Regions from separate parts of the Paenibacillus urinalis genome, predicted to be linked through region 1. Evidence: riboswitches for the same ligand, from Rfam matches in the RefSeq annotation. Region 1 holds a riboswitch; each other region holds the start of a gene.
The links. Region 1 has a riboswitch for thiamine pyrophosphate ahead of PUW25_RS16130 (thiamine phosphate synthase). Riboswitches for the same ligand answer to the same signal wherever they lie in the genome.

Region 1 (7,907 bases):
AAGATCTCAAACACATTCATTTCCACTTACGATCTATACCTCACTCATTAAGTCATATTCAACACTTGTTCCATTGTAGTCAAGGGCGATCCATTTGTGCAACCTTTATTTGTGGACTATACTCAAATGAAAAAGAACATCAAGAAGTAAGGAAGTGGCCAGATGCCGAACACAAGAGTTGCCATCTTTACAGGAGGAGATCTTCATGAGGAATATATCGAGAAGCTGAATGCAGACGACATTTTAATCGGTGCCGATTACGGCGCTTGGTATTTAGTCCATCAGCAGCTCAAGCCTACGATTGCAGTTGGAGATTTTGATTCGGTATCGGAGGAGCAATATAAGCGCATTGAAGAATACAGTCACCAAGTCGTCAGGTGTGATCCCATTGACAAGGACCTGTCTGACACAGAGCTTGCTCTAAAATATGCCTACTCATTTCATCCAGCCGAAATTGTTATTTTTGGCGCAACAGGCTCGAGACTCGATCACACGCTGGCGAATATACAGATCTTATCCAAAACCCTGAAGCACGGTATACGCTGCAGCATTATAAACCGTAACAACCTGATTACTGCAACGGATTCTCGTATTACTTTACATAAGAATGAATATGACTATATATCACTTATCCCTCTAACGACTGAGGTTCGCGGAATCGATCTGGATGGCTTTATGTACCCTCTGTCGGACGCAGTTCTGTCCATAGGAGATTCGCTCGGGATCAGCAATCAAATTGTAAGCTCAGCAGGTACGATTACCATTAAGGAAGGCATTCTGCTCGTCATACAGAGCAAGGACTAAACACAACAACAAAAATCCATTCGATTCGGAATGGATTTTTTGTTCTTATACAGCTATATTGGGTCAGCCAAAATATCGATGATAAATCGTTCGCGCTTCCGCTACATCCTTCGTTCCATGAACCAGCGCTCTTCCATCCTTGAATATGACCAGTCGGACTGCTGCTTTGAGATGAAAAGAGACGAGAAAAGGATTCACCTCAACCTTACCTTGATGGAGCGCGCGCAAACGATCGGCCGTTTCTTGCAGGTTAAGCTCTCTTCTGCGTGCAGGCCTGATCTGTACCGTATCCCTCCCACACAACACATCGGTTCGATCGGTATTTGCTGCACTTAGATAAGGATATGTTCTCTCATGCCCGCAGGAGAGGCAGTTCGGATTCTTCGCCAGATCGACACCAATCGTGGTATATTCATTGCGCCACATGTCAAAAGAGAGCAGCTTTCTCCTCAGCGCTTCATAATTTCCGGTAAGGAGCTTGAATGCCTCTGCTGTCTGATTCGCAGTGACCATCTGGACCGCTTGTGGAAGAATTCCTGCCGTGTCGCATGTGTCTCCACCAAGCGGGACCTCACCCAGCAGGCAATTCAAGCAAGGGGTTTCCCCAGGTAAAATGGTATATGTGATACCGTAGCTGCCAACACATCCTCCATATATCCATGGCGTATTGTGCTTTTGGGCAATATCATTAATGATCAGCCGGGTATCGAAGTTATCGGTGGCATCCATAATCAAATCTGAGTCTGTGATCAATTCTTCTAATTCCTCTGCGCCTACATCCATAACATAAGCATTAATACTCACTTCAGAATTAATTTGGCGAAGCCGATTCTCGGCAGCAATCGCTTTGGGAAGACGGGACATCGCATCTGCTTCACTGAACAGCTGCTGTCTCTGGAGATTACTCCACTCCACATAGTCACGGTCAGCGATCGTTATACGACCTACGCCTGAACGAACCAGCGTTTCCGCAATTCCCGTTCCAAGTGCCCCTGCTCCAATAACGACCACATGACTATTTTTCAGCTTCTGCTGGCCTACCTTGCCGAATGGCGCGAACAGCTCCTGTCTCGAGTAACGATCAGATATGGCTAATGCATTTGTGCTCAAATCCTGTCTATTCACGTATGAATCATCCCTTCCATCGGACTGCTTGCCGATGCGTAGCGTTTGACCGGGATCATTCCAGACTCGTAAGCCTTCCTTCCTGCCCATACAGCATATTTCATCGCTTCTGCCATTTTCACAGGGTCCCCTGCTCCTGACACTGCTGAATTCAGCAGAACGGCATCCGCCCCTAGCTCCATTGCATAGGCTGCATCCCGAGGAGAACGAATACCTGCATCGACGATTACAGGAACCGCGGCTTGTTCAATAATCAGCTCCAGCGCCCTCGGATTGTTGATTCCTTGACCTGAGCCGATGGGAGACGCTCCCGGCATGATCGCATGCACACCCAGCAGCTGCAACCTCTTTACAAGCATCACATCGTCCGAAATGTATGGCAGTACAACAAATCCTTCTGCAAGCAGTATTTCGCAGGCTGTATATGTTTCCAGCGGGTCTGGAAGAAGTGTAGTCTGATCCCCGATCACTTCTACCTTAATCATATCACATAGTCCAGAGGCTTTTGCTAGTCTAGCTATTTTTACAGCCTCCTCCGCTGTTCTTGCTCCAGCCGTATTGGGCAGTAATGTGTACTTGGATAAGTCGAGCTGATCCAGAAAATGAGGCTCATCCTTCTTCTCCAGATTCAGTCTGCGTACTGCAAAAGTAAGCACTTCCGTCTCGGAGATCTCTACCGCATTGCGCTGAACATACAGGTCATCGAATTTACCCGTACCTAATAACAGCCGAGAACCAAAGCTATAATTTCCAATATTCAACATCATTAACCGCCTCCCACAAAATGAACGATCTCGATCTTGTCTCCGTCTGCAAGCTTCGTTGTGGAATGCAGATCTTTCGTTAATATTTGATCGTTCCACTCGACCACCACCGTTTTGACACCTAATTCAAGGGAATCTATTAAATCGCTGACTGAGATAACAGAATCGTCAACCGGCCTATATTGTCCGTTAATGACTATCTTCAATGAACCAACCTGCCCTTCTCCAAGATTCGCATAGGTGAGAATTCGGTTATTCCGAGCTCTTCTTCACTCTCACCAGCGACAAGTCTGCTGATCATTTCTCCTGTTACTGCACTTAGAAGAATTCCATTACGATAATGTCCTGCCGCAATGTATAATCCTGTAATCCCTTTATACTGTCCGATATAAGGCAATCCATCGATCGTTTGTGGTCTGAGTCCTGCCCAGCAACGAGCATAAGCAGCATGTTCAAGCTGCGGAATCCATTTACTTCCCTCATGGAGCAGTTGAAGTATTCCTTTTACAGATACCGTCTTATCGTTATGAAAAGGAAGGCTCGTTGCCCCAATCCATATCTCTCCCCCTGGCTTTGGAACAAGATAAACATCATGTGTATAAAGGGTATAATCCAATCTGATCTCAGGTAAGGAAACGGCTATCATTTCACCTTTGACAGCTACTGTAGGAAGGTCTATTCCCAGGCTGGACAGCCCCCCTCGGATACCCAGTCCAAGTCCTGATGCGATAATGACGTTGTCACAAGTGTAGCTTCCTGTTGATGTTTCGACACCATGAACGGCTCCATTCTGGACATCAATTGATACCACCGGCTGTTGTTCCAGATAACGTGCACCTTTGGCCTTAGCCCCATCAATTAGAGCTCTATTGAATTGGTTGGGTAACAGCTGAAGCTGATCAGGATAATAATAAGCGCCTTCCGCTTGGTCACAGATCGCGGGAATCTCAGTTCTAAGCTTGAGTGGATTCCAATACTCTTGATAGCCTGTTTTTATTGATTCCATGGAATCATTCATAAACGGCGAGACAAAACCTGTACTATTCAGCCCGACATCGATAGGAGTTATATTGGATAAATCATTGATTAATGGCTTAATTAGCTTAAGACTGCGTTCAGCCAAATTTTTTAGCGCAGGAGTTGAGAAGAATTCTAAATGCGGTGCCAGCATACCTGCAGCAGCTCCTGAAGCTCCCGATGCCATCCCCTTTCCCTCCAACAACAGAACATCCTTACCATCCCTTGCCAAAAAATAAGCAATGGCTGAGCCGATAACCCCTCCGCCTACCACGATAAACTCTGACCTGCGAACGGTACCCACGGTTTGATCGTAATCTTGCATGTCCATCCTCCTCCTTTACTTGATCGGTCCATAACGACATAGCGCATGATGATATTCTTGCACTGCACCCAGCGGATCTGCTGCATTCATCACCCCGGATATCACGGCAACACCTGATGCTCCTGCATTTACGAGTTCATCTATATCTGTCGGCTTTATTCCTCCTATCGCAATGACCGGAATATGCACCTCCGTGCAAATCTGCTGTAATGAGGCGACTCCTCTCGGAGCAGCACCCGGCTTACTAGAGGAAGGATAAATATGACCGTACATTAAATAATCAGCTCCCAGGTGCTCGGCCTGCTTTGCCTCCTGAAGGGAATGAACCGATACGCCAATACGTGTCTTTGTAATCCCGCGGCTTGTCATAGAGCTCTTGAGGGACTCGATCTGATGAAGCTCCTTCATCCCGATTTGGAGAATGGCTGGGTCATACTTAAATACCAGATCCACTTGACGATTGAACCCTATCTTACTCATTGGAATCTGATGAAGGATCAGGGTATCTATGAACTGTTCGAGTTCCTTCTCGGTGCTACGTTTATCCCGGATATGTACAGCCGTCGTATAGGGCCATATTGTCGAGAATATGGGAATCCAGGCAGCTGGAGATGAGGAGGGAGAGATCACATGCAGTTCAAGTTTGGGCTTCGATTCGGGCTTCAATATGATAGATCACCTCCTTATTGAGAAAACAAGCCTGCGGGTGATTACCTCGTATGTTCCGCAAGCCATCGCAGCAACAAAAAAACCACTTCCTAATGGAAGTGGTTAAGTTTACATTGATAAAATGCAACAATGACTGATACATGAAATCTACAGAGCGTATCTCTATTGATGAATCACAAAGCCTGCGCTCAAGCATCATATCAGTTCCCCACTTCCCTACGCTGGTATAACCCAGATCAGGTACAAAGAGTCCGGAATCGATTCATTCCATCTCAGCCGCGCACGTGCGGCCCCCCTAGTGAAAAGACTATATAGTTGTAGAATTACGTTGAATATGTTAGCACATAAGCAAGGATTTGGAAAGTCTTAACTTGATCATGATTAAACTTTAGTAGACCATTCTTCTACATTCCAAGTCTTCGTTACCCAATCCTCGTAAAAATCCGGTTCGTGGGAAACGAGCAATACAGTGCCTTTAAATTCTTTGAGTGCACGCTTCAGCTCTTCCTTGGCTACCACATCCAAGTGATTGGTCGGCTCATCAAATAGAATCCAATTCGTCTCACGCATCATGAGCTTACATAGACGCACCTTCGCCTGTTCTCCCCCGCTCAGCATGTTCAGCGGTCTTGTAATATGTTCATTCTTAAGACCACAGCGCGCAAGATGCGCGCGTACTTCATGCTGATTCAAATGAGAGAATTCATTCCATACATCATCAATTGGTGTAATTTTGCCGGGACGTACTTCTTGTTCGAAATAAGCCGGGAATAGGAAATCCCCCAGATAGGTCTTCCCGCTCAGCGCAGGAATTTTTCCGAGAATTGTCTTGAGAAGCGTAGATTTACCGACGCCGTTACATCCGACAATGGCAATCTTATCTCCACGCTCAATCGTCATGGTCATTTTGGGAAGCAGTGCATAGTCATAACCAATCTCAAAATCAATGCCTTCAAATACGGTCTTGCCGCTTGCGCGGGCATCCTTAAAACCAAACACCGGCTTGGCCGCTTCTTCAGGACGATCAATACGTTCAATACGATCCAACTGTTTCTCACGGCTCTTCGCCCGTCCTGAGGTTGAATAGCGAGCCTTGTTGCGCTGGATAAAATCTTCCTGCTTCTTAATATATTCCTGCTGCTTCTCGTAAGCATCAATATGCTGATTCTTGTTAATATCGGCCATCTCAAGGAACTTGTTATAGTTCGCCGAGTAACGGGTCAGCTTCGCAAATTCAAGATGATAGATGACGTTCACGACCTGATTCATAAACTCTGTATCATGTGATATCAGCATGAAGGCATAAGGATAATCCTTCAAATAACGAGTCAGCCATTCAATATGCTCAACATCCAAATAGTTCGTAGGCTCATCCAGGAGAAGAACGTTGGGCTTCTCAAGAAGCAGCTTGGCTAGCAGTACCTTCGTCCGCTGTCCACCGCTTAGAGCTGATACGTCCCGATCTAGTCCTATCGCATTCAGACCAAGCCCATTTGCCATCTCTTCTACTTTGACATCAATCAAATAAAAGTCACCCATATCCAGCTGCTCCTGAATCTCGCCCATTTCTTCAAGCAGCTGCTCTAATTCCTCTGGAGAGGCATCGGCCATTTTCTCGGTAATGACCATCATTTCTTTTTCCAGTTCAAGTAAAGGCAGGAAGGCGTCCTTCAATACGTCACGAATGGTTTTGCCCGGTGTCAGCTTGGTATGCTGATCCAGATATCCATAACGGACTTTCGGTGTCCACTCCACTTTGCCGCTGTCCTTCAGCAGCTGTCCTGTCAAAATATTCATCAGCGTAGATTTACCTACGCCGTTCGCACCGACCATTCCCACATGCTCTCCTGCTAATAAGCGGAAGGAAACATTTTTAAATAATGTGCGATCTCCAAAATTGTGGCTGACATTTTCTACAGTCAATAAACTCATATAATGCAGTTACTCCTATCTTGTATGGCATTCGCCTTTAGTCTCTGATATTTAATCGAATATTCATTGAAGATCAGAACTTAATGCAATCACATTTGCTTACTGAAATAGCATAAGCCCAATCCATCTAATATGATATATTAGCATAATTTGAAGGCTCACTGATACTAAGATTTTGGGAGTCAATGCAAAAATAGCATCATCACTCCATTTGGACGTCTCCAATGTAAGGAATTAGGCTAATGGGGGGAGCCGGAAAGCGGGCAATTCATGATGTGAATGAAAAAAGACCCGAAGCCGGGTCTTCTCCAGTAATGATTAATGTGGTACCTGTGGACTGAAATCATCCCGGCTCGATTGATCGGCATGATAGAACACAACATCTCCATCCAATAAGCTAAAGGCGTGTCCGTATGCATCAAAAACTCTGTTTTGATACCCTTCCATCTTCCACTGATTCATTAAAGGAGCATGGATATACTGCAGATGCGGAGCATTAACCTTTCCTTCCTGAATGGATTCCAGATTGAAGTTTACGATTATATAACCGTTCTTCAGGAAGATAGGTGACTTCTCGTCAATTCCTCTATTCGTCCTAGCATATTCTGAGATATTCGTTCCTTGCCTCACCACGTAAGGCTCGGCTGGAAGACTATACTCACCGTACCACTGCTGGATTGAGGCGTTCGCACGAAGAGTATCACTGCTTGCCGTTACCGGTATATTTGTCTTCGGTCCAATAAAGGTTCGCAGCTGCTCTGGAATCATCAGAAGATCCCATCCACCTACAGGCGTCTTCATTTTGGTAAACACCGTTTGATAATAGCTCTGGTATGCACTCTCGGTAATCATGCCTGTATGAAGGCTTTCATCGTGATGATATTTGTACCTTGCCGTATCCTGAAGCTGCCCTTCTGGTACATTCCGCAGTCGTTCATTTAGGATGACATATCGCTGAACCTGATCTTCTTCTGATCCGATCCGGACAAAGTTCTGTTCCTTCGTATGGTAATAGAGATCTACGAGAACTCGGGTCCGTCCATCCTTCGTGACGAAATAAAAGGTCGGTGTGATCCGAATTCCATCCTCGGTGCCAAACATATTTCCTTTGGTCTTGAAATCAAATTTGAAATGATAGCCGGTCTTCATCGCTACATTCTTGTACCCTTCCGCAGGATGGCTTCCGGGGCGGATCGGCGTCGTAAACCTCTCATCGATTCCTCTCGGATCACCGTCAATACCCAAGGTTCCTACCCAATAAGATACGCCGG
Region 2 (7,907 bases), 2.6 Mb from region 1:
GGGTGAAATTCCTACCGCCTTTGTCGCCGAGTACGGTCATGGAAGTCCGGTGATCGGCATCCTCGGCGAGTTTGACGCCCTTCCCGGTCTATCCCAAACGGTAAGCCCAGATCAGACACCGATCGTTCCCGGCGGACCCGGTCATGGCTGCGGACATAACCTGCTCGGCACAGCTGGAGTAGAAGCAGTCACCGCGCTTAAGCAGCTCATTAACGAAGGAACACTCCCCGGCACCATTCGTTATTACGGCTGTCCGGCAGAAGAGCTGTTATCCGGCAAGACCTTTATGGCTCGTGACGGCGTGTTCGACGATCTGGACTGTGTGCTCACTTGGCATCCAGGCAGCTCCAACATGGCGGCGAATTACAGCATGCAGGCATTGACTGGTGTGGAGTTCTTCTTCTCGGGTCGTACCGCACACGCTGGAGCCGCCCCTCATCTAGGCCGCAGTGCTCTAGATGCGGTGGAGCTGATGAACGTCGGCGCAAATTACCTGCGTGAGCATGTGCCAGACGGCAGCCGGATTCATTATCAGATCACAAACGGCGGTCAGGCTCCGAATATCGTGCCGGATGCGGCGAGCGTATACTACTTTTTACGCGGAAAAGACCGAGCAGCTGTCGATCACTTGCTAGAGAGGCTCATCAAAATCGCCCAAGGTGCGGCATTAATGACTGAAACGAGTGTACGGTGGGATATCAAAGCAGGCTGTTATGATACACTGCCAAATGCCACGCTGAATGATCTTATGCATGCTCAAACCGAAGTTGCAGAGCCTATTCAATTTACTCCGGAAGAAGAAGCCTTCGCCGAACAGCTGCTGAAGAGCGTTCATCCAGACGTCCTTGCAGCCAATCCAGAAGCTGCCCTGCACTCTGAAAAATCCATTCTGCCAACCGCGTTTATTAACAATAAACAAGTCTTCGGTATGACGATGGGCGGCTCCTCTGATGTGGGTGATGTATCCTGGATTGCACCGATGGGTCAGATCATGACGACTTGTGCTCCACTGGGAGTTCAAGTTCACACTTGGCAGGCCACGGCCGCCTTCGGCTCCTCCATTGGAATGAAGGGGATGCACTATGCCGCGAAGCTGATGGCTCTCTCCGCCTATGATCTGCTTCAGAATACAGATGGTGTCATTGAGCAGGCCAAAGCCGAATTTAAAGAAAGAGCAAGCGGCATTACTTTCACGGCGGGAATCCCTGCTGAAGTGAAGCCTCCAGTGCCGGCTCATATTAAAGTGACGGTACCAGCAGGCTGACTATAATGCGTATACTAGATATGCGACCAAGTCGGCGCGAATCATGTTCATTCTCTAGCAGATTTTGTTCCCATTAGAAAAACTCCAGTTCCCCTCGCTTTCAGGCAAGGAGGAACTGGAGTTTTTTATGTTGATTCTAGCCGTATTTTCACCATACAAAAAATGAAAATCACGCTGTTATGTGTTTAGATCATTCAAACCCGGGGCATGCTCATTCGGCATGTCTGGCAGCATGGGTACCGGATGACCAATTGGAGGAGGCGTTACTTCGAGCTCACCGCCATTACGGCTTGGGGATTTCCCGCTATAAATCTCCCCGATCCGAGTATCATCCAGCCTGAAATTAAACTGTGCATTATGAAAGCCCATGTCCACATATTTTCTGCACTCCGGATACTTGTTGATATCATAATTAGGTACCGGGAACAGCTTGCCCCACTCTACACCGAGCGTCTCAAGTGCTTTGGCGAACGCATTCTGATGGGCATTGTCCCGCACGATAAGAAAGGCTAAAGTTTCTCTGAATGTCTTATTGGAGCTCATTTCATAAATACGGGATTTCTGCAGGACCCCTGTTGATTCAAGCACCAGATTATCCATCAGGTCAGCTACAAGATTACCATGGTTGTACACATAGTTGCCCATCCACGGATTCCCAGCTGCATCTACGGGCAAAGACCCTTGAGCACCAACGATGTAGTGATGCGGATTCGCATGACGAACAGCCTCATCCAACGGAGCCCCATCCACACCTGCGTTACCCGGCGTCTCTTCGCCCGATCCGTTCAGCAGCTGATTAATGGTCGTCTGCACCAGCTCCACATGGCTGATCTCCTCCAGAAATACACCTCGCATCAAATCACGATACTGGGTCTTATTCCCACGGAAATTACTGCTCTGAAAAAAATACTGCATCATCGTACGCATTTCGCCGAACCGTCCGCCTAATGCTTCTTGCAGCACCTTAGCCGCAGCGGGATCAGGCTTGTCCGGAACGATAATATTGATAAGATCCTCTTTGTAGAAATACACAGGAAACACCTACTTTACTGGCGAATTTGGAAGACATCCTATTTTGTGTCCAGAGCACCTGTTTTATACAAAATGAGGAAGTTCTCGCAAAACACCTGAAAGGAGTGTGAGGGATGAATATCGGTTCTGCCAGACAAGCAGCAGTGAATTGGGTAATGAGCCACGGAAGCCAATCCCCCGGTTATCTCGGCGCATATTTTAGCGGCTCTACTGTTACCCTGCCTGACGACGCTACCCTGTCTCCTTCCTCGGATATGGATATCGTCATTGTTGTTCATGAAGTACCCTCTATTAAGCTTGGGAAATTCCGATATCAAAATGTCTTGCTGGAAGTAACCTATCTACCGTGGGATCTCTTCGATTCAGTAGAAAAGGTGCTTACAAACTACCATTTGGCCGGAAGCTTTCGCACGAACACGATCATCGCCGATCCTTATTCACGTCTGTATCCGATATACCAGCAGGTATCTCAGCACTTTGCTCAAAAATCATGGGTCGAGAAGCGATGTGAAGATGTCCTTTATAAAATAAAGGCAGGGCTCCATTCCATAGATATGACGCAGCCTCTCTATGATCGAATCACCGCACTTCTCTTCCCCGCTGCCATTACAACACATGTCCTGCTCACCGCTGCACTGCAAAATCCGACGGTTCGTTTACGGTATCTCCGTGTGCGAGAGGTACTCACCCAGTATAATGAGCTCCCGGTATACACTGAACTATTGCAGCTGCTCGGCTGTGAACAGATGACCGCAGAACAAGTTCGTCAGCATCTTGAACAGCTTGAAGTGACCTTTGATACAGCTGCGGATGTAGCGTCTACCCCTTTCTTTTTCAGCTCCGATATTACAGTAAGCGCACGCCCCATTGTGATCGAGGGAAGCCGCGAGCTCATCGAATCCGGGAATCACCTTGAGGCTGTGTTTTGGATAGCAGCTACCTTTGCCCGATGTCACAAAATTTTAGACACAGACGCAGCACCGGATACTAAGCAGCCACTTGCGCCAGCCTTCCAGGCGCTGATCGATGATCTTGGCATTGGTACATCGGAGTCCTATCTGAACAGGGCAGAGCAAATTCGAAACTACTTGCCTGCACTTTCGAAGACAGCTGATGATATGATCGCTGCCCACCCTCACATCTGGAGTTGATTCACAGGATTAATAATTCATCGCACAAAAAAAGTGGAGGCCCATATGCGGGCCCCCTTATGTGCAATCCTGTACAAGCTCCGTCACAGATCTACGGTCTTGTTCAAATCCATCTCATTCTTGCCTGTCATTTTGTTGATCAGATTCTTGACCAGCTTTGTTTTACTGCCTGTTTCCCAATACTCGGCGGTGTCTGCCTGAATCTTGATGAGCACCAGCGAAGGGTCGTCATAAGAAACATCAAGCAGCATCTCATAGGCTTTGTTCCAGAACTCCTTCACTTTCGCCGGATCCTGAATCAGCTCCGCTTCACCCCGTATGGAAACATAGGATTTACCGACATAGGCTACATTGACCAGCGGATTTTGCATCAATTCACGATACTTATTGGTGTCCTTTTTAGTTAAAAACCAGAGATCTCCGTCAAATTCAACCTCCTGTGTCTTCATCGGACGAGAGACGAGTCCTTCTGGTGTTACGGTTGTCAACATCGCTGTATCTATATCCTTGATCAAATCTCTTACCGTCTCAATTGCTTCTTGATTCACTGCTGAAGTATTCATAAATGCGATTCCCTCCTTGGCTTCTGGCTCTCACATTTATATTAACCAATTGGAGAATCTGCAATCTACGAAACGGGATCTCACATTATTTCCCTCATGCATTGGGAGATTGTTCGTTCACCTGTTCTGACCCCGATATTCTTCGGCCTTCTCCTGCATACCGGCATGGATCGCTTCCTTCTCACTAACTCCCTTGACGGATGCCATATTCCGAATATCCTGAGTGATGCGCATGCTGCAGAATTTGGGTCCGCACATCGAACAAAAATGCGCCGTCTTCGCTCCCTCTGCGGGAAGAGTCTCATCATGATAGGATAAGGCACGCTCCGGATCAAGGGACAGATTGAACTGATCCTTCCAGCGGAACTCAAATCTCGCTTTGGAGAGGGCATCGTCTCTTCTGTGCGCTCTAGGATGACCCTTGGCCAGATCGGCTGCATGGGCAGCGATCTTATAGGCAATGACCCCTTCCCTTACATCATTCTTATCCGGCAGTCCCAAATGCTCCTTCGGCGTAACATAGCACAGCATAGAGGTGCCAAACCAGCCGATCATCGCCGCCCCGATCGCAGATGTAATGTGATCATATCCGGGAGCAATATCAGTTGTAAGTGGACCCAGCGTGTAAAATGGGGCTTCCTGACAGATCTCCATCTGCAGATCGACGTTCTCTTTGATCTTATGCATGGGTACATGTCCGGGACCTTCAATCATCACCTGCACATCATGCTTCCAGGCGATCTGCGTCAGTTCTCCGAGTGTTGCCAGCTCTGCCATTTGAGCCTCATCATTCGCATCATAGATGCTGCCGGGTCTTAGTCCATCTCCAAGTGAAAAAGCAACATCATATCGGCTCATAATCTCACAAATCTCTTCAAAATGAGTGTACAAAAAGTTCTCCTGATGATGTGCCAGGCACCAAGCTGCCATGATCGAGCCGCCCCGTGACACAATTCCAGTCATTCGCTCTGCTGTCATTGGAATATATCTTAGAAGAACGCCTGCATGAATCGTAAAATAATCTACACCCTGCTCCGCCTGCTCAATCAGCGTATCTCGGTATATTTCCCAGGAGAGCTTCTCTGCCTCCCCGTTCACCTTCTCCAGTGCTTGATAGAGTGGAACTGTCCCAATGGGTACAGGAGAATTGCGGATAATCCATTCTCTAGTCGTATGAATATGGCGGCCTGTCGAGAGGTCCATGACTGTATCCGCTCCCCAATGCACAGCCCAGCTCATCTTCTCTACCTCCTCCTCAATCGAAGAGGAAACAGCAGAGTTTCCGATATTCGCATTGATCTTGACATGGAATCGGCTTCCGATCAGCATTGGCTCACTTTCCGGATGATTGATATTAGAAGGCAGGATTGCCCTTCCTCTTGCAATTTCACTCCGTACAAACTCCGGATCGAGTCCCTCGCGGATCGCTGCGAACTCCATTTCAGGTGTCACGATCCCTTTTCTGGCATAATGCATCTGAGTTACACATCGACCTGACTTGGCTCTAAGCGGCTGTCTTCTAACACCCGGGAACACCTCTACCTCCTGCTGGGCACTTCTGTCGGATCGAATCCCATTATCCTCTGGCCGTATTTCTCTTCCTTCATAAAACTCAACATCCTCACGCTCAAGGATCCAATTCCGGCGCAAGAGCGGAAGGCCTTGACGGATATCAACTTCTATATTCATATCTCCCATGGGTCCGCTCGTATCGTATACCCGAAATGGCTCATTCTGCTCTACCCCTTGGGGTGTGCTAGTGGGATGGAGCTCAATTTCACGTTCGGGTACGGCAATGTCCGGCCTTGATCCTTGGATATATACCCTCTTGCTGGCGGGGAATGGCTGGAGTCTTCCTGATTCGCCCTTTAATTGTTCTCCTCTTATAGCCGATGTCTCTGTGTTCAGTTCTGTGTTCGAATGATTCATATGTGCTTCCTCCTTTTTCGAGTTGGGAAGCCCTCTCCTGAGCTGTGTTTGAAAGATAGAAGATATACAAACGACAGCCAGTTATGCAGAAGCTGCGGCAACAAAAAAGAGCCGATTCCCACAGGGGGAATCAGCTCTAATCCAAATAAGATCTTACCGATGTACCGGCTAATGAAGCTGCATAGACTACTAGCAGAAGCTTCACCTCATACACGGATCTTATCCACATTTTATCGCCAATTACTTCCCTACGCTGGTATGATCCAGATCAGGTGCAAAGAGTCCGGCACCTTGCAGTGCCATCTCAGCCCGGCATTTCGGGCTCCCCTAGTAAATTGTTATTGTTGTTTAAATAAATGGTTTAACCTCATCCTTTGTCTGAATTAAGGTCCATACAAGATTATCTCATTCACAGCATATTTTCAACCTTTATTTTCCATCCAATCCGATAGCATTACCTCAGCATGAAACCCATTTGCGCCGCTGTCTCCATAACAATAGGTGCATATTCCCGAAGCGTCTCTTCTGACAGCCTGCTGACCGGTCCCGATAATGACAAGGCTGCCGCTACTTTGCCCTTGCGATCAAAGATCGGCGCTGATACGGCTGCTGCTCCAGGCTCTCTCTCTTCATAGCTCGTTGCATATCCCAATTCTCTAATCTCTTGCAGCTGACTCATATAAGTATCTTGATCAACAGACAAGGGGATATCAAAATTGCGTATCAGCTGCTCCTGCTCTTCTCTTGCTGCAAACGCAACCAACACTTTACTCGATGCGCCAACAGACAGAGGCAGCCTCACACCAACAGGCGCTACCCTTCGAATTGCTTGATTACTCTGCACAGCCTGAACGCGTATCCGCTCATTGCCGTCCTTCAAATACAAACTGACTGTCTCTCCCAAGCGATCTCGAAGACGCTCCATCGCAGGCAGCAGCAGAATGGCCGGATCATCACTCTGTGACATATGTGCCGCAAGCTCCCATATGCGAATGCCAAGCCGATACTTCTCTGTTGAAGGATTGCGTACAACAAATCCCCTGTCCTCCAGTGTTGTCAGCAAACGATGCACAGTACTTTTATGTAAACCGATCTTGCCAGAAATTTCTGTAAGACCCAGATCTGATTGCTCCGTAAAGCATAACAAAATATCCAATGCCCTCTCGACCGCTCGAACCGTTAATTTGCGATCTTGCTCTTCCATGGCATAATCCCCTCTCTGTTTCATCACGTGAAACCTGGTTACATAAATTATAAGAGAATCGAGGATCAAAGTAAAGATTTAATTGAGAATTAATCTCAATTACACAGCTCATTTTCTCTCATCCATCGATCATAATGGAAACATTTCGGAATAAGTCTTCCTTCACTTGACAAACATTTTTCACCATTAATTTCACTTACATTACAAGTGTGTAACAATTAGTCCCAATCGATTGACTTTAGACAGGACGCATCATAGGATAAAGAATAAAGTTATACCAACCTCATCTTTGATTACAAGTTGGTTTTAGTAAATTAGTCCTATATAACATTCTATTGGAAGGAGGAGTATGATGTTTCCTATCTCCGAGAATAGATCACTTAATCAAAACGTATCGAGTGCTCCTCCCGCACTTTCCACTCGGCTCATCCGTTTTAAGCATATTGTGGTTGCCCTTATTTTATCGATTATATTTTTCCTTGTATTTTGCTTTATTGCTCTTCATGCTTATATCGCATGGGTACTGTCCTATCCGGCAGTAGCTCCGGTATATTCCAATCCGCTGCTGTCCAAGGGCATGGAGTATGAAGAGGTGACTTTCCCTGCTACAGACGGAAGCCGGAACGTCAGCGGCTGGTACATCCCTGCCGAGGAGAACAGCAGCAAAACGATTGTGTTCAGTCATGGCTATGGTGCCAACCGGGAGGAATCCTGGATTCCTATGTATGATTTGGCCCATTACGCTCATCAGCAGAATTTTAATG
Region 3 (7,907 bases), 2.5 Mb from region 1:
TTCAGGCGGTTGTTAAAGGCGGCGGCAGAAATAAATATGATGTCTCGATCCAAATGAATGCCGGAGGCGATGTGGAAGCGCAGTGCACTTGCCCTGCCTACACCAATTACAATTATTATTGCAAGCATATTGCGGCTGTCCTTCTTCAGATCAGCGAGATGCAGCAGGAGGGGCGGATTGAAGTGAAGTCTTACCCTTCGTTGCTTCATCCCGAGACCGTCGTTCCAGAGGGACGTTTAACCCCGCGCTTTCACAGAGAAGCGAGTGAGGAGCAGCTTATAGAGGATGTGCTTGCCCTCTTCAGCAGCACGAGCCGAGTGAGTCCGGAAGCCAAATATATTATGGAGACAAGAGAGCCTCTTCGCATAGAGTATTTGATCAGGCCTGTTCCATACGGTTTGAATAAGCAGATGATCGGGCTGGAGATGAAGCTTGGAGCGAAGCGCTTGTATATCGTTCAGCAGATGAAGCAGTTTCTTAGCCGGATGCAGCATGGGGGATCGTATGTCTTCTCGAAGAATTTCACCTATAACCCCGAAGCTCATTATTTCAGACCTCATGACGAAGCGGTGTTGAAAGAGCTCATCCAATTGGAGCGTCAGGAGGAGATGTATCACGAATCGATAAACTCCTATCCGGGACGTGGCAGAAACCAGGACAGGCTGCTGCTGATTCCTCCGCTGGCATGGGAGCGAATCGCGCCCCTGCTCCAGAATGTACCAGAGGCATATACGCAGCAGGAGGAGCAGATATTCAGCGGCGTATCCTGTACAGGCAGCCTGCTGCCCCTGGATTTTGAATTTACGAAGTCGGACACAGATGCAGGCTATGAGCTGACGGCTATGGGGATTCGCGATGTACTGATCCTGCCGGAATATCGGATGACGCTAAAGAACGGTATTTTCTATAAAATGTCGGAGGAATCCGTCAGCCAGATCGCGGGCTTACAGGAGAAGCTCTCACGTGTTCATATTCCCAAGCTCACGATACCTGCCAAGCAGATGAGCCCTTACATGGAGAAGGTCGTTCCGGGTCTGATGCGGCTCGGGCGAGTGCACCTGGCAGAGGAAGTGTCCAGCCACATGGTTCAAGTGCCGATGAAGGCAAGGCTGTATCTGGATCGCGTTCGGGACAAGCTGCTGGCGAGTCTCGAGTTCCAGTACGGAGATGTCGTGATCAATCCGCTGGAGGAGAAGGCGAGGCTCCCGGAGAACAAGATCATTATTCGAGATAAGCCGCAAGAGGAACAAATTATCCGGCTCATGCAAACGAGTGATTTTACTCAGACGGAATCTGGATATTACCTGGAGAATGAGGATGCGGAGTTTGATTTTCTGTATTACACGATGCCTCAGCTTGAGCAGCTACTTGATGTATATGCCACTTCAGCGGTGAAGATCAGAGTACTGTCCGAGCCGATTGCTCCGAAGATTCATATGGACATGGATGAGCGCACCGATTGGATGGAATTCAAATTTGATATTAACGGAATACCGGTGAATGAAATTAAGCACGTGATCGAGAGCGTGGAAGCCAAAAGAAGATATCATAAGCTGTCGAATGGCGCACTCATGCCCTTATCAGCACCAGCCTTTCAAGAGATGGTGAGGCTCATGAACGATATGGGCTTTCGCAAGGGAGAGATCGAGGACGGAATCATGAAGCTTCCGGTCGCTGCAGGACTCCGTGTGATGGACCGGGATCTGGGAGACCAAGTACAGTTTGGCAGCAGATTGAAGGAATTCATGGAGAATCTCGCCCATCCTGAACATATGGATTTCCCTGTTCCTGCCCGGCTGGCTCCTATTCTGCGAGACTATCAGAAGCAGGGATATCTGTGGATGAAGACGCTGGCCTCCTATCGGTTTGGAGGCATTCTGGCAGACGATATGGGGCTAGGCAAAACGCTGCAGAGCATCACCTACATCGTGTCTGAGCTTCAAGCCATCCGCGAGCATAAGCAGCCTGTAATGATCGCTGCGCCTGCCTCACTTATTTACAATTGGAAGAATGAGCTAGAGAAGTTTGCTCCAGAACTCACGACCGTCATCGTAGACGGAAGTAAGCCAGATCGGCTGAGAATGATCCGCGAGCATCATGCGGTAGATGTACTTATCACATCTTATCCGCTTCTGCGAATGGATGCGGATATGTATAGTGAACGGCATTTCCATACCTTTATTATGGATGAAGCCCAGGCGTTCAAGAATTATGCAACCCAAACCGCACATGCGGTAAAAGCAATAAATGCGAGACACCGGTTTGCACTTACCGGGACACCCATTGAGAACAGCCTTGAAGAACTGTGGTCCATCTTTGACGTTGTATTTCCGGAGCTGTTTCAGGGGCGAAAGGCCTTCAACGAGTTATCAAGAGAAGCTATTGCCCGCAGAATTCGTCCATTCCTCCTCCGCCGAGTCAAGGCAGATGTACTTGCGGAGCTGCCGGAGAAGATCGAATCCTTGCACACTTCCGAGCTGCTGACCGAGCAGAAGAAGCTCTATGTTGCCTTCTTGGCCAAGCTGCGGGCTGAGACCGTGAAGCATCTGAGCGAGAAGCAGTTCGATAAGAATCGAATCAAGATCCTGGCCGGCCTAACCCGGCTAAGACAGCTGTGCTGCCACCCAGGGCTGTTTGTGGAAGGCTATCAAGGCAGCTCTGCGAAGTTCGAGCAATTGATGGAGCTGATCGAAGAAAGCCGGAGCGCGGGCAAAAGGGTGCTGCTCTTCTCACAATTTACAGAAATGCTGGGCATCATCGGCAGGGAGCTCGGAGCTCAGGGTATTCCGTTCTTTTATCTGGATGGACAGACACCAGGCCAAGAGCGTGTTGAAATGTGTCAGCGATTTAATGAGGGAGAGAGGGACTTCTTCCTCATATCGCTTAAAGCCGGGGGTACGGGACTTAACTTGACGGGGGCTGATACCGTCATTCTGTATGATCTGTGGTGGAACCCTGCGGTAGAGGACCAGGCAGCGAGCCGGGCACACCGGATGGGACAGAAGAATGTGGTTCAGGTCATCCGGCTGGTGAGCCGCGGTACCGTAGAGGACAAGATGTATGAGCTTCAGCAGCGTAAGAAAAATCTCATAGAAGAAGTGATTCAGCCAGGTCAGGAATCATCATCCACCTTAAGTGAGGAAGAAATCCGCGAAATACTGGCGATATAGCATAGATGATCCTGCATAAAAGAAAAGGATAGAATCGACAGATACCCGCCGTTGTACAGGTATTCGATTCTATCCTTATTTTGCTTTAATTGAGCTTTGATTTATCCTGCTGCTGCTCGAGCTTGAGCTTCTCCGGAGTAACGTCATCTCCGTTCGGATCTACGATGGTCAGTCCGGATATCGTGGACAATACCTGTCCGCGGATCGCCTTCAAATATTCCTCACGAAGCGCCTTCTGTTCGGTAATTTCCTCCGCTGTCAGGCCTTCTTTCTTCTGTTTGCGGCTCAGCTCATTAATTCTATTTAATGAAGGGATCTCCATGGTATCAGCCTTCCTTTCAAGCTACATTGTATCCTGACAGTTTACTGTATGATACGGCTTATTGCAACCCGAAGGGTAGAAGATAGGCTGTTATCTGCTACTCTATAGCTTTGGTTCTGAGCAGCGTAATACTCATTGCAATAAATATGAACCCTGTCGCTTTGTTAAGGATCGTCTTCATCTTGACGTTATTTCTCAGTTTACCCGTTGCTGTGGACGAGAAGGCGGCGATCAGGATGCTCCAGATTCCTCCGGTCAAGCAATATGTAAGACCAAGCACTACAAAAGGCAGTGGCGAAGCATCGCTGCCCGGGGCAATAAATTGCGGCATAAATGCGAGAAAAAACATGGCGACTTTAGGATTGGTTACATTCGTGAAAAGGCCTTGTGTAAATATTTTGGAATTCGATAACTCGGAAGGCGTATCTACAGGTCCACCATGAGACTTAGCCTTAGGCGATGCCTTGTCGATCAGCATTCGAATGCCGAGATACGCTAGATAAATTGCACCTACAACCTTGATGACATTGAACAGAACAGCAGAGCTCATCAAGATCACGGATAAACCGAACGCAGCAAGCAGTGTATGCACAACGCCCCCTGCCGTAATGCCAAGCGCCGAAACAATGCCCGCCCGCTTCCCCTGAGCCACACTTCTGCCAAGAACATACATCGTATCAGGCCCTGGCGTAATATTGAGCAGGATGGACGAGATCAGAAATACTTCGAAGTTAATAATACCCAGCATGTGGAGCCCTCCTTTGTTGTAAATATCATAATTCATGTTTACCAATTTGTGTAGACAATCGAGTCTTTACAAAACAGGAGAAAGCGTATAATGGGTTACGATTGGAACAGCATAATCGAAATACAGCACTAGGGGTGCCTTAACTGGCTGAGAGACCAATACGTCGATGATATGGACGATGGCGGTTAACCCTTTACACCCGATCTAGATCATACTAGCGTGGGGAAGTGCGGGGATATGAAATGATATAGGCCCGGAACCGGCATCCGATCTGACACAAGCTTCAGTTCAGATCAAGCAAAATTCAGGGCATTACATTTTATTGAGCTGCACTCACTCAGGGGTGCAGCTCTTTTTTGTGTTGTTTCAGCAATACGAACCTGAGGAGATGGAGTAATGAGTACAGAAGTATGTGGAACAAGTCGAATCGTGGGCTGTCGTTTTTCGCTATATCCGATGAGCGATCGGTTTGTTGATATTATTCTTGGTGCAATCCAAGAGGCGGATACCTCCAAGGTATGGACAGAGACCGGTGATGTAAGTACCTGCGTACGCGGCAGGCTTGAGCATGTTTTTGACGTTATGAAGGCGATTTATCTGCATGCAGCCAAGACAGGCGAGCACGTGGTGTTCAGCGGCACCTTCTCTATTGGCTGTCCGGGTGATTCGGCGGGTGATGTATACATGTCAGAGGATGCTGTCCGAATGAATGAAGACATCGTATCCTCTATCCGTATTGAAGGAGCAGCGGAATATGCCCTATACGCTCTCGGAGAGCCGGAATACATGAAGAAGATTGCGAACGTCGTTGATATTGCGAAGGAGGATGGCAGCTACGGCGGAGGTATTCATTACGCTACACGCCTAGAAGGGGATGTACATACGATCTTCAAGACACTGGAGCAATCCTTTGAAGTGACGCAGGAATCGGTGTCCCATGTCGTAATGACCGTAACGCTGTCCTGCAACAGTCCTTCTAATAAGAAGCAAGGGAAGGCGGAATAACGTATGGGAGCCTGGAAGCTGCGTGACATTATCGTATTAAGCTCATTGTCCGTTGTATTTGCCGTCATTTATCTCGTATTTTTACAAATTGGCAATCTGCTCACCGGTGTCATGGGACCGATGGGTTATGAGGTGATCTTCGGAATCTGGTTCATTGTCTCCATTATTGCTGCCTATATTATCCGCAAGCCAGGGGCGGCCTTTTTGTCCGAAACTATTGCTGGCATTATTGAAGTACTGATTGGAAACACAACCGGTCCTATTCTTATCGTATCGGCGATGATTCAAGGTCTTGGAGCAGAAATGGTCTTTGCAGCGGTTCGTTATCGTAAATATTCGCTGCCCGTCCTGATGCTGTCAGGTATAGGGGCAGCAGTGTTCAGCTTCGCCTGGGGCTACTTCCGGTCCGGCTTTGCTGCATTATCACCTGAATTTGTCATCGCCATGCTGGCGGTACGGATCATCAGCGGAGCAATTCTGGCCGGTCTGCTCGGAAAATGGATTGCGGATGCACTGGTTCGTACGGGTGTGCTGCGAAGCTTCCCGGTTGCCAAAGCAGCAGCCCGGTCACACAAAGCATAATGGTACTCCACACGGACAAAGATCAACCTGTCGATGAGACTTGCAGGTCCGCTGCTGCCATTGAAGTGAGAGATTTGACTCTTCAGTATGAGGAAGAAGCTCCGCTTATATTAAATGGGATCACATTCGACTTGATTCCAGGTGAGATGCTGCTGCTCCTGGGACCAAGCGGGAGCGGTAAGAGCTCGCTCGCGCTGTGTCTGAACGGAATTTATCCGCAAGAGATCGAGAGTCTGGTTACGGGAAGCGTCAGGATATGGGGCAGGCCGATGGTAGAGCAGAGTGCAGCATTGCATGCGCAAGCGGTAGGGATTGTCTTTCAAGATGTCGATAGCCAGTTCTGTATGCTGACAGTAGAAGAAGAGGTTGCCTTCTGCTTGGAAAATGTGGAATGTCCACATGAGAGGATCCGCAGCCGAATGGATGAAGCGCTTGAGATGGTTGACCTGCTGCCGTACAGAACGGCTCAGATTCACACTCTCTCCGGCGGCATGAAGCAGCGTCTAGCGATTGCCTGTGCACTCGCGCTTCGCCCCGGCATCCTTGTATTGGATGAGCCGACGGCCAATCTTGACCCGGTGGCTACTCGTAATCTGGCTCAGCTCATCTCATCACTTCGCAAAAAGCATGGAATAACGGTGCTCCTAATCGAGCATCAGCTGGATGCCTGGATGGCAGACATCGATCGTATTGCCCTAATGGATCAGGAAGGACAGATATGCCGAGTGGCTGCACCGAGCGAGTTTTTCTCGAAATATCGTGCTGAACTGGAGCAAATGGGGATTTGGGTGCCTGGCCCAGTGAGCCTGCAGCGGCAGCTAAGTGAATATGTACCGGGATCGGCGGATGTTCTTCCACTCACTGCTGAAGAGCTCATCCATTACTGGGTATCACGTCCTAAGCTTGAGCAAGGGCAGGTAATTGACTACTTGCAGAAGAGCTCTGAGCTATCTCTGTATTCTAGAGGAGATGGAGAGAGACATGCTCCTGTGCTGGAGGCACATGGGATGACATTTTATCGACAGGATCGGCCTGTCATTCAGAATGTCTCTCTGCGGGTGAGAGCAGGTGAATTCATCGCTATAACCGGACCGAATGGAGCAGGGAAGTCTACGCTGGCCGGGCTTCTGTCCGGATTGCTCACGCCTAAGGAAGGGCGGGTTCTTGCTGGCGGAGAGGATATGATCCGGGTGCCGGAGTCTGTCATCCGCAAGCGGGTCGGCCTCGTCTTTCAGCATCCCGAGCATCAGTTCGTTACGGATAAAGTGAGCGAGGAGCTTGCATTTGGACTGCGCCTGCAAGGTAAGTCCGAGGAAGAGGTTCAGCTGAGGACAGCAGAGCTTCTATCCGAGTTCCGGCTGTCTCACCTTGCAGACTACAGTCCCTATGCACTGAGTCAGGGCCAGAAACGAAGACTCAGCGTAGCTTCGATGCTTGTGGAAGAGCAGCAGGTGCTTATATGTGATGAGCCCACCTATGGCCAGGATGCCTATGCATCTCTGAGGCTGCTGGAAGCATTGAAGTCCAGGGTCCGGCAAGGACTTACGGTCATTATGATCACACATGATATGGAATGGGTCCGCGCTTACGCTACTCGTGTGATTGTGATGATGGAAGGAAAGATAGAGCTGGACGACAGCCTGTCAGCACTGTGGCACTGGCCTGAGGAGCGACTTGCTGAGGCGAAGCTGGTGCTGCCGCTTGAGGTACAGCTGGCAAGAGCATTAGAAATGGACTCTAGCATCAGAACGGAGAAGTTCCCGAATACAGCTGAAGCCCCTGTCCATAATTCAAGTGTGTACGAAGCACTTACAAGTTCAGACGAAGCAAACGCAATCACATTCGAAGCTGGAAGTGCAGTCAAATCAGCCGGAAGTGCTTCCGCTTCTTCTCAGCACGGCGGCTGGAATCTCCATCATATGAATCCGAGTATTAAGGCCCTTGCCGTCACCCTTGGTGTCATACTGCTGTCACTCGCATTTGATCCCTTCACGCAGCTGAGTGCTTTAATCGTAACGATCCTGCTTACGGCGTGGCTTGGCCAAGTATCCTGGCGCAGATGGGTGCTGCTGTTTGCACC
Region 4 (7,907 bases), 2.3 Mb from region 1:
GCTTATCACCTCCTAGTGATTTACTTCGTGTTCGGCGGATAAGAGCCGGCATTCACCGGCTGTTTACGTCTTTCCTCCCGCATCCATTCGGATATTTCACGCTTCAAGCGGAGAAATTGAGGGTCCTCTGTCAGCACTTCCTGTCTTGGTCGGACAAATGGGACCTTCACCTCATGGAGTACGGTGGCCGGGCGATTCGAAAATACATAGATCCGATCTGACAGCAGAAGCGCTTCTTCAATATTATGCGTAATGAATAGCACCGAACGCTTCGATTGCTCCCATATCCCGAGCAGCCACTCCTGCATCTCGCTTCTCGTCAGTGCATCGAGCGCACTGAACGGCTCATCGAGCAGCATAAGCTCCTGTGGACTTAAGAGTGCGCGCAAAAAGGCAGCCCGCTGCTGCATTCCGCCTGACAGCTTGTGTGGATACATATCTTCAAAGCCGCTCAGACCAGCCTTAGCCATCCATTGCTGCGTGGATCGTGCATCATCTGCTCCTTGCCTGCTGCGGAACTTAGCAGGAGCAACCTCGCTGCCGAGCTTGATGTTATCCGCGATTGTCCGCCATGGGAGCAGGGCTGGCTGCTGTGGCATATAGCTGATATTGCCACGAGTTCCTGTTACCACTTCTCCGTCCAAGCGGATTGTTCCTGCATCAGGCTGAATAAGTCCGCCAATGATTTGAAATAAAGAGCTCTTTCCGCTGCCCGAGGGTCCGATAATCGAGACGAATTCACCCTGGCCAACCGTAAGTGATATGTGATCAAGGACATGAAGCTGCTGCTTTTTCTGACGAAATGATAAGCGGATGTCTGACACTTCTAATAAAGGATGCATTAGGATATCCTCCTTTCGTAATTGGATAAGATTCATCGACTCAAACCGTCTTATGAACCCGATTTTCTATGATCATCTGTCTTATAGCGGACGAGCGCTCTCTCCAGCATAGCGATGATGGCGAAGAGGAGCAGGCTCAAGAGAACGATGATAGCCATGGCGACGAATACCCGATCTGTCCGATAGGCCGATTTTTGCAGCATCATATAATAGCCGATGCCCTTGTCTGTCCCGATCCATTCGGCAATGACTGCGCCCATGACGCTGTAGGTTGCTGCGATCTTGAGACCTGAGAAGATGGATGGGAGCGCGTGTGGCACCTCCAGCTTGCGGAAGATTTGCCCCTTGCTGGCCCCGGCCATTCTCATGTAGCTCAGCATCGCGCGGTCCGTTTGCATCAGTCCGTCCATAGCAGATACTGCGATCGGAAAGAAGCAGACCAGTGTAATAACGATGATCTTGGGCAGCAGACCGAATCCGAACCAGATCATCAGAAGCGGTGCGAGTGCAATCGTAGGTATATTCTGGCTAAGAATGAGCAATGGATACAGGGCCGTTTTCATAAATGGAACTAGATGCAGCACCATGGCTGTCAGAAGACCGATCGCAGCGCCGATGCCGAAGCCGAGCAGAGTAAGCTGTACAGTCGCCCAAGTATGTTCAGTAAGACTTGCAGCTTGTGCAGCTGCTTCACGGGTAATATCAACAGGACTTGGCAGAATCCACTTCTCAATGTGAAAAAGCGGCACGGCTATTTGCCATACCGCCAAAAAGAGGATGACCGCCGCAACAGGCGGCAGCACACTTCTTACAACACGCTTCATGATGGATACTTCTCCGTTAGTCCTTCCATGCTGATTCCGCTTGGGTAATGGGCAATCTTGATTTGTGAAATAATGCTCGGGCTGCCAGCCTCGATGAGTACCTCATGAACTCTCTGCACAATTTGGAGCAGCTCAGGAAGCTCGCCCTCCAGCGTCGTTTCAAGGGGATGGACCTGATATTTCACCCCGGATTGCTGTATCACTTCAATGGCACGGTCTACATAAGGGATCGAATCTTCTCCATTAGGTGTCTTCGGAATGACTTGAATACTTAGCAATGTTTGAGCCATATGGGTCACCAACGCTTTCTTTAGTAATTATTGTTGTGGCAGAAATTCATTCGTAAAAGCTTTCTCGACATCCAGCGGCTGGTCCAGCAGCTCGTGCTGAGCCATCCAGTCGGAATAGTTCTGCCATACCTCTGCCTTTTGCTCGCCCCAGCGAGCGGCGTCATCCTGATATTTCGGACTGAGCCATTTCTGACTCTCAAGCACGAGCTCCTTGTCGAGGTCAGGCACGGCCTCGCTGAGTATCGCTGCGGCTTCCTCTGGATGATTAATTGTATATTCATAGCCTTTGGTCGTTGCGCGCATGAAGGCTTTGACCAGCTCCGGATCCTCGTCAATGGTCGCCTCATTCGTAATAAGTACAGGTGTATAGTAATCCAGCTTCTCGGAATAGTCCTTAACGTAGAACATATCGATCGGTTCCCCGCGAAGCTCGGCTTCAATACCCGTCCAGGCGTAGAAGATCCAGGCAAAATCGATGTCTCGCTTCGTTGCGGTGAAGAAATCGGCATCCCCCATGTTTACATTGTGTACTTTGCTTACATCCGCACCTTCAAGACCCATAATTGTATCCAGAACCGCTGAGTCAATCGGGTTGCCCCATCCTCCATAGGTTTTACCCTCGAAGTCCTTCGGAGATTCAATATTGCGGTCCGCAGGAGCTGCAAAGCCGGAAGTGTTATGCTGAATGACGGCAGCAATGGATACGATCGGCACGCCTTGTGTCCGTGCTTGGGTGACCCCTTCCTGATAGCTTACGCCAAAAGGTACCTCTCCAGAAGCGACCATCGTATCTGCACCGGCTTGACCGGGCTGAATAATCTCGACATTCAGACCTTCTTCCTTGTAGAAGCCTTGACTTACTGCAGCATATAAGCCGGTGTGATTCGTATTTGGCGTCCAGTCGAGGACGACCTTGATGTCGCGGAGGCTATCGCTCGCTGCCGGCTCCTCCGCGCCTGCACCAGATTCCTCATTCGATGTGCCGCTATTGCCGCAGGCAGTCATGATCATCATGAGTACCGCCAGAAACAGCATTCCTAACTTTTTGTACACGTTTCTCTCTCCTTTTCAATTACCCCTATTCTTGACGAAATTTCCATAATAACTCCTATAAGTTCAATTGAGGCTACCTTGATAGCCATACTGATAAGGGAGATCGGATAGAGTGCAATGGCATTCTTGCGACCATAATAAAAAAAGCGTCCCGGATAAGGGACGCATGCTGACGTAAGGGCTAAGGGCTGTCAGTAAAATAGAACAGCACACTCGAATTCTCTCCATTCCTACGCTGGCATTACCCAGATCAGGTTTAAAGGGTACGTATCTAACACGCTTTCACGGATACTATCTCAGCCGGCTAACCCAGCACCCCTTGAGGTTGAATATGAAGTTTAGGACATTTCAGAAGCTAATTATAGCCCTCCTTGGCTGGAAAGTACAGCATAATCAAGAATAAAATCATTGTCATATGGAAATGTCTAAATTATAATACCGTTAATTGAAAACGTGAAAAAATGCCTGTGAAGAGCATCCAACTCGGAGGTATTCTCGCCAAGGGAAGGCGCTAGTCTTCCCCTAAGTTAATCGGCACCGCCCGTTATCGCGGAACCAAAGTGATTGAAGTGGAACCTAATGCTGACCGCATGAAGTCTGCTTCAATAAATTGGGTGGCACCGCGAGCATAGAGCGCTCCTCGTCCCAACGGATGAGGGCGCTCTATGTTTTTTTTCGCTTGACCAATTTAACTTAGGGGTGACGACAATGCTGGACATGAAATGGTTAAGAGAGCATGCTGCACAGGTTCAGGAAGCAGCGGATTGGAAGAAGATAGACGTATCTATAGACGAGCTGCTAACGTGTGATGATGTACGTCGTGAGCTGATGACGGAAGTGGAGAAGCTCAGGCAACAGAGAAATATGGATTCGGAGAGAATAGGGCAGTTGATGAGAGAGGGGAATCGGGAGGAGGCAGCGACTGCTCGTGAAGAAGTGCGGCAGTTGAACGGGCAGATTGAAGAAGCAGAAGCAAGGCTAGCCGAGGTGACGGACCGTTATACTGCGCTGCGGCTGCTCGTTCCGAATATCGTATCTCCTGACACGCCCAGAGGACAGAGCGATAAGGATAATGTCATTATAAAACAGGTCGGAGAGGTCAGTGATCCTCTATTCCCGATCAAGGACCATATGGAACTTGGAGAGCTCCATGAGCTCATTGATGCTCCGCGTGGAGTCAAGGTTGGCGGCTCGCGCAGCTACTATTTGAAGGGAGACGGCGTTCTGCTGCATCGCGCCGTTCAGCAGCTTGCGCTGGATATCGTGATGAAGCACGGCTTCGTGCCGATGGAGGTGCCAATCATGGTCCGGGAGGAGGCGCTGGAGAACACGGGATTTTTTCCAACCGGTCGTGAACAGACTTATGAGCTTGCAGGAGAGGACAAATTCCTGATCGGTACTTCAGAGGTTCCGCTCATCTCGTATTATGCCGGGGAAGTCATTGAAGTGGCAGCACCCGTTCGGCTTGCGGCCGTATCGACAAGCTTTCGGAGTGAAGTGGGCTCAGCAGGACGTGATGTACGCGGGCTCTATCGGGTGCATCAGTTTGCCAAAGTAGAGATGGTCGTACTGACAGAGGCTGATCCGGAGGTGTCGGAGCAGGCGCTCCAGGAAATTACAGGCTACGCAGAAGAGCTGCTGCAGGCGCTGGAGCTTCCATACCAGGTCGTGGCAGTATGCACAGGCGATATGTCACAAAAGACATATAAACAGTACGATATTGAAACCTGGATGCCTAGCCGGGGCAGCTATGGGGAGACGCATTCCTCATCGAACCTGCATGATTTTCAGGCACGCCGCTCTAATATCCGCTATCGGGATAACGAAGGTCATTTGAGGTATTGCCATACATTGAACAACACGGCCGTGGCCTCGCCAAGAATCCTGATTCCACTTCTCGAGAATCACCAGCAGGAGGATGGCAGCATTTATATACCGAAGGCGCTCCGCCCTTACATGGGAAATCGAGAGAGACTGGTTCCCGTCCGGCAGGATGAGAGTTAAAGGATGTATTTGTTTATTCGGCTAAGGACCAGCTTCCTGGTAAATGAGTAAACGGTGTAAGTAGAGGTTTAGAGGTTTATTTTAGGTAACGACGGGTTCAACTTTCAGGAGCAGGGTACACTAATAATAGAGGGTGTATTTTTGAAAGGAGACCTGAAGTGCGATGAATAAAACAGATCTGGAACAACATATTATACAAGCTATTGAGGACAATCCGTATTGCTCGCTTGCAACAGTGGAAGGCGGTAAGCCGAAGGCAAGATATATGGCTGTCTATAATGACGGTCTGAGCATTTATATGGCGACCAACCGTTGTACCCACAAAGTAGAGGAGCTGGAGGATAATCCGAATGTCAGCCTGCTGCTCGGCTACGAATCAGGCGGAACGAAGGACCTGCTCGAGATCGAAGGTACTGCAGAAGTGAGCCGTAATGGTGAACTCCGTAAGCAGCTGTGGAATAACAATATGGAAAAATGGTTTACAGGACCTGATGATCCCAATTACGTTATCTTGGACATTACGCCTAAACGGATTGAGTATACAGGCAAGGGTCAGGATATGCAGGTATGGGAAGCGTAATTTGATGGTTTGCAGGATCAGCGGATCATCAAGCGGTGGACATTCATACGACAATGAGAGAAGAGCAAGAGAGGCTTACGGAAGCTTCTTTTGCTCTTCTTTTTTGTATGAATGTAGTTAAGCCCTGATCAGTATAAGGACATATAACGTGGATACTCGACATACTTATGTCAAAATATATAACGTGTTCGTTGTAGAATAAAGTCATTTTTGTATGTGTTAAATAAAAATAAGTCAGAACGTTGTGCAGTGAACAAAAACTTCTCTCTTTAACACTTCTAAATATTGGTATAAAATATCAGTTAGCAGTATATTTCTTCCAAGGGAGGTCTTGGTGTCAGGCTTGATGACAGCATAGATTCTACATAAAGTGAGTCAGTGGCAAGAGAATGAAGGACCTAATACAGGAGGGGTACATTTTGAAGAAGAGGAATACATTATTGGCAGGGATGGCCACGGCAGCCCTGTTGTTTCAGCTCTTTGCCATTCCAGGACAACCGGTGTCCGCAGAGGAAGCAGCCAAGGTTAAGCTTCGTATTCTCGAAACGACAGATATTCATGCCAACCTGGTAGACTATGACTATTATACGGATAAAGCGATTGAGACCTATGGTCTGGCTAGAACAGCAACACTGATCAAGCAAGCACGCAGTGAAGCGAAGAACAGTATGCTATTTGACAACGGGGATCTTATTCAAGGCACGCCTCTGGGTGATTACGTAGCCAAGGTTAAGCCGCTGAAGGGGGATGAGGTCCATCCGGTATATAAAGCGATGAATCTGCTTGACTATGATGCGGCCACACCTGGGAATCATGAGTTCAATTATGGACTGGAATTTTTCGATCAGGTCATGAAAGGGGCAGAGTTCCCTTATGTGAATGCTAATATTTATAAGGACGACGGCGATAAGGATGAGAGCAATGATGTGAACCATTATAAGCCGTACGAAATTATCGAGAAGAAGGTAACGGATGAGTCCGGTAAGGAGCACACGCTCAAGGTTGGGGTCATCGGTCTCGTTACTCCTCAAATTATGCAATGGGACAGTGCATACCTTACAGGTAAAGTGATCACCAAGGACATTGTCAAAACGGCAGAGAAATTCGTACCTGAGATCGAAGCTGCAGGGGCAGATCTCATCGTCGCTCTGGCACACTCGGGTTATGACGAGAATCCACCTGCAGAGATGGCAGAGAACGCGGTACTTCCGCTTAGTGAAGTGGAAGGCATTGACGCAATTCTGTTCGGACATGCCCATAAGATTTTCCCAAGTGCTGCTTTTGAAGGAATGAAGGGCATTGATCTGGAGAAAGGAACCATCAACGGAGTTGCTGCTGTTGAGCCGGGGGCATGGGGAGATAATCTTGGTGTCATTGATCTGGAGCTTGCGCAGGTGGATGGAGAATGGGAGGTAGTCAATTCGGCAGCCGTATCCCGTCCAATCTACGATTCAGCCAATGCTAAATCGCTTGCGGCACTGGATAAAGAAATAGCGGCTGCGGTACAAGCGGAGCACGAAGCAACCGTGGAGTACGTGCGAGGTCCTGTAGGGGAAACCACCGCGCCGATCACGAGTTATTTTGCGCTGGTACAGGATGATCCATCCATTCAGATCGTAACGAATGCACAGAAATGGTATGTAGAGAACAAGCTGAAGGGCACAGAGTATGAAGGAATTCCGGTTCTGTCCGCGGGGGCTCCATTTAAGGCGGGCGGACGCATGGGTCCGGACTATTATACAGATATCCCGTCAGGTACAATTGCAATTAAGAACGTGGCGGATTTATATGTATACCCTAATACTGTGCATGCGGTTGAGCTGACAGGAGCAGAAGTGAAGGAATGGCTGGAATGGTCTGCAGGACAGTTCAATACCATTGATCCATCTAAGAGTGGAGAGCAGGAGCTCGTGAATGTCGACTTCCCGACATACAACTATGATGTCATTGATGGTGTAACCTACGAGATTGATGTGACAGAGCCAGCGAAATATGACAGCAAAGGCAACATCGTGAGTGCATCTTCCAACCGGATCAAGAACCTGAAATATGAAGGCAAAGCGATCGATCCGGAGCAAAAATTTATTGTAGCGACGAATAACTATCGTGCAGGCTCCAGCAAGCTAGCGAATCCGGACGGCAAGCGTATCATCATGGCTGCTCCAGACGAGAGCCGTCAAGTCATTATTGACTATATTGCACAGAACAAGACGATTAACCCGTCCGCTGATGGAAACTGGTCCTTTACCAAAGTATCCGGCTCTCCAGAGATTATCTTCAATACCTCTCCTGCAGCCAGCAGCATTGTTACTGC

Region 2: it holds a riboswitch for thiamine pyrophosphate, as region 1 does, so the genes downstream of both, thiC (phosphomethylpyrimidine synthase ThiC) here and PUW25_RS16130 (thiamine phosphate synthase) in region 1, are expected to answer to the same signal.
Region 3: it holds a riboswitch for thiamine pyrophosphate, as region 1 does, so the genes downstream of both, PUW25_RS04520 (YkoF family thiamine/hydroxymethylpyrimidine-binding protein) here and PUW25_RS16130 (thiamine phosphate synthase) in region 1, are expected to answer to the same signal.
Region 4: it holds a riboswitch for thiamine pyrophosphate, as region 1 does, so the genes downstream of both, PUW25_RS01760 (ABC transporter substrate-binding protein) here and PUW25_RS16130 (thiamine phosphate synthase) in region 1, are expected to answer to the same signal.

Annotation. Positions count from the first base shown of each region.
Region 1 covers NZ_CP118108.1:3,505,486-3,513,392, forward strand. Annotated here, with positions in the region: gene PUW25_RS16100 (trimeric intracellular cation channel family protein) at 1-20, opposite strand, end outside; gene PUW25_RS16105 (thiamine diphosphokinase) at 163-804, shown strand; gene PUW25_RS16110 (thiazole biosynthesis adenylyltransferase ThiF) at 868-1,929, opposite strand; gene PUW25_RS16115 (thiazole synthase) at 1,926-2,693, opposite strand; gene thiS (sulfur carrier protein ThiS) at 2,696-2,899, opposite strand; gene thiO (glycine oxidase ThiO) at 2,896-4,035, opposite strand; gene PUW25_RS16130 (thiamine phosphate synthase) at 4,051-4,701, opposite strand; TPP riboswitch at 4,901-5,011, opposite strand; gene PUW25_RS16135 (ABC-F family ATP-binding cassette domain-containing protein) at 5,086-6,636, opposite strand; gene PUW25_RS16140 (DUF5704 domain-containing protein) at 6,955-7,907, opposite strand, start outside.
Region 2 covers NZ_CP118108.1:640,278-648,184, reverse strand. Annotated here, with positions in the region: gene PUW25_RS03000 (amidohydrolase) at 1-1,264, shown strand, start outside; gene PUW25_RS02995 (manganese catalase family protein) at 1,442-2,296, opposite strand; gene PUW25_RS02990 (hypothetical protein) at 2,410-3,447, shown strand; gene PUW25_RS02985 (pyridoxamine 5'-phosphate oxidase family protein) at 3,531-4,010, opposite strand; gene thiC (phosphomethylpyrimidine synthase ThiC) at 4,128-5,939, opposite strand; TPP riboswitch at 6,168-6,278, opposite strand; gene PUW25_RS02975 (IclR family transcriptional regulator) at 6,394-7,143, opposite strand; gene PUW25_RS02970 (alpha/beta hydrolase) at 7,496-7,907, shown strand, end outside.
Region 3 covers NZ_CP118108.1:1,011,081-1,018,987, forward strand. Annotated here, with positions in the region: gene PUW25_RS04505 (DEAD/DEAH box helicase) at 1-3,170, shown strand, start outside; gene PUW25_RS04510 (DUF896 domain-containing protein) at 3,256-3,492, opposite strand; gene PUW25_RS04515 (LysE family translocator) at 3,590-4,240, opposite strand; TPP riboswitch at 4,361-4,483, shown strand; gene PUW25_RS04520 (YkoF family thiamine/hydroxymethylpyrimidine-binding protein) at 4,637-5,245, shown strand; gene PUW25_RS04525 (ECF transporter S component) at 5,249-5,827, shown strand; gene PUW25_RS04530 (energy-coupling factor transporter ATPase) at 5,827-7,907, shown strand, end outside.
Region 4 covers NZ_CP118108.1:362,565-370,471, forward strand. Annotated here, with positions in the region: gene PUW25_RS01745 (ABC transporter ATP-binding protein) at 21-842, opposite strand; gene PUW25_RS01750 (ABC transporter permease) at 893-1,666, opposite strand; gene PUW25_RS01755 (thiamine-binding protein) at 1,663-1,956, opposite strand; gene PUW25_RS01760 (ABC transporter substrate-binding protein) at 1,984-2,991, opposite strand; TPP riboswitch at 3,220-3,339, opposite strand; gene serS (serine--tRNA ligase) at 3,718-5,013, shown strand; gene PUW25_RS01770 (pyridoxamine 5'-phosphate oxidase family protein) at 5,177-5,593, shown strand; gene PUW25_RS01775 (bifunctional 2',3'-cyclic-nucleotide 2'-phosphodiesterase/3'-nucleotidase) at 6,013-7,907, shown strand, end outside.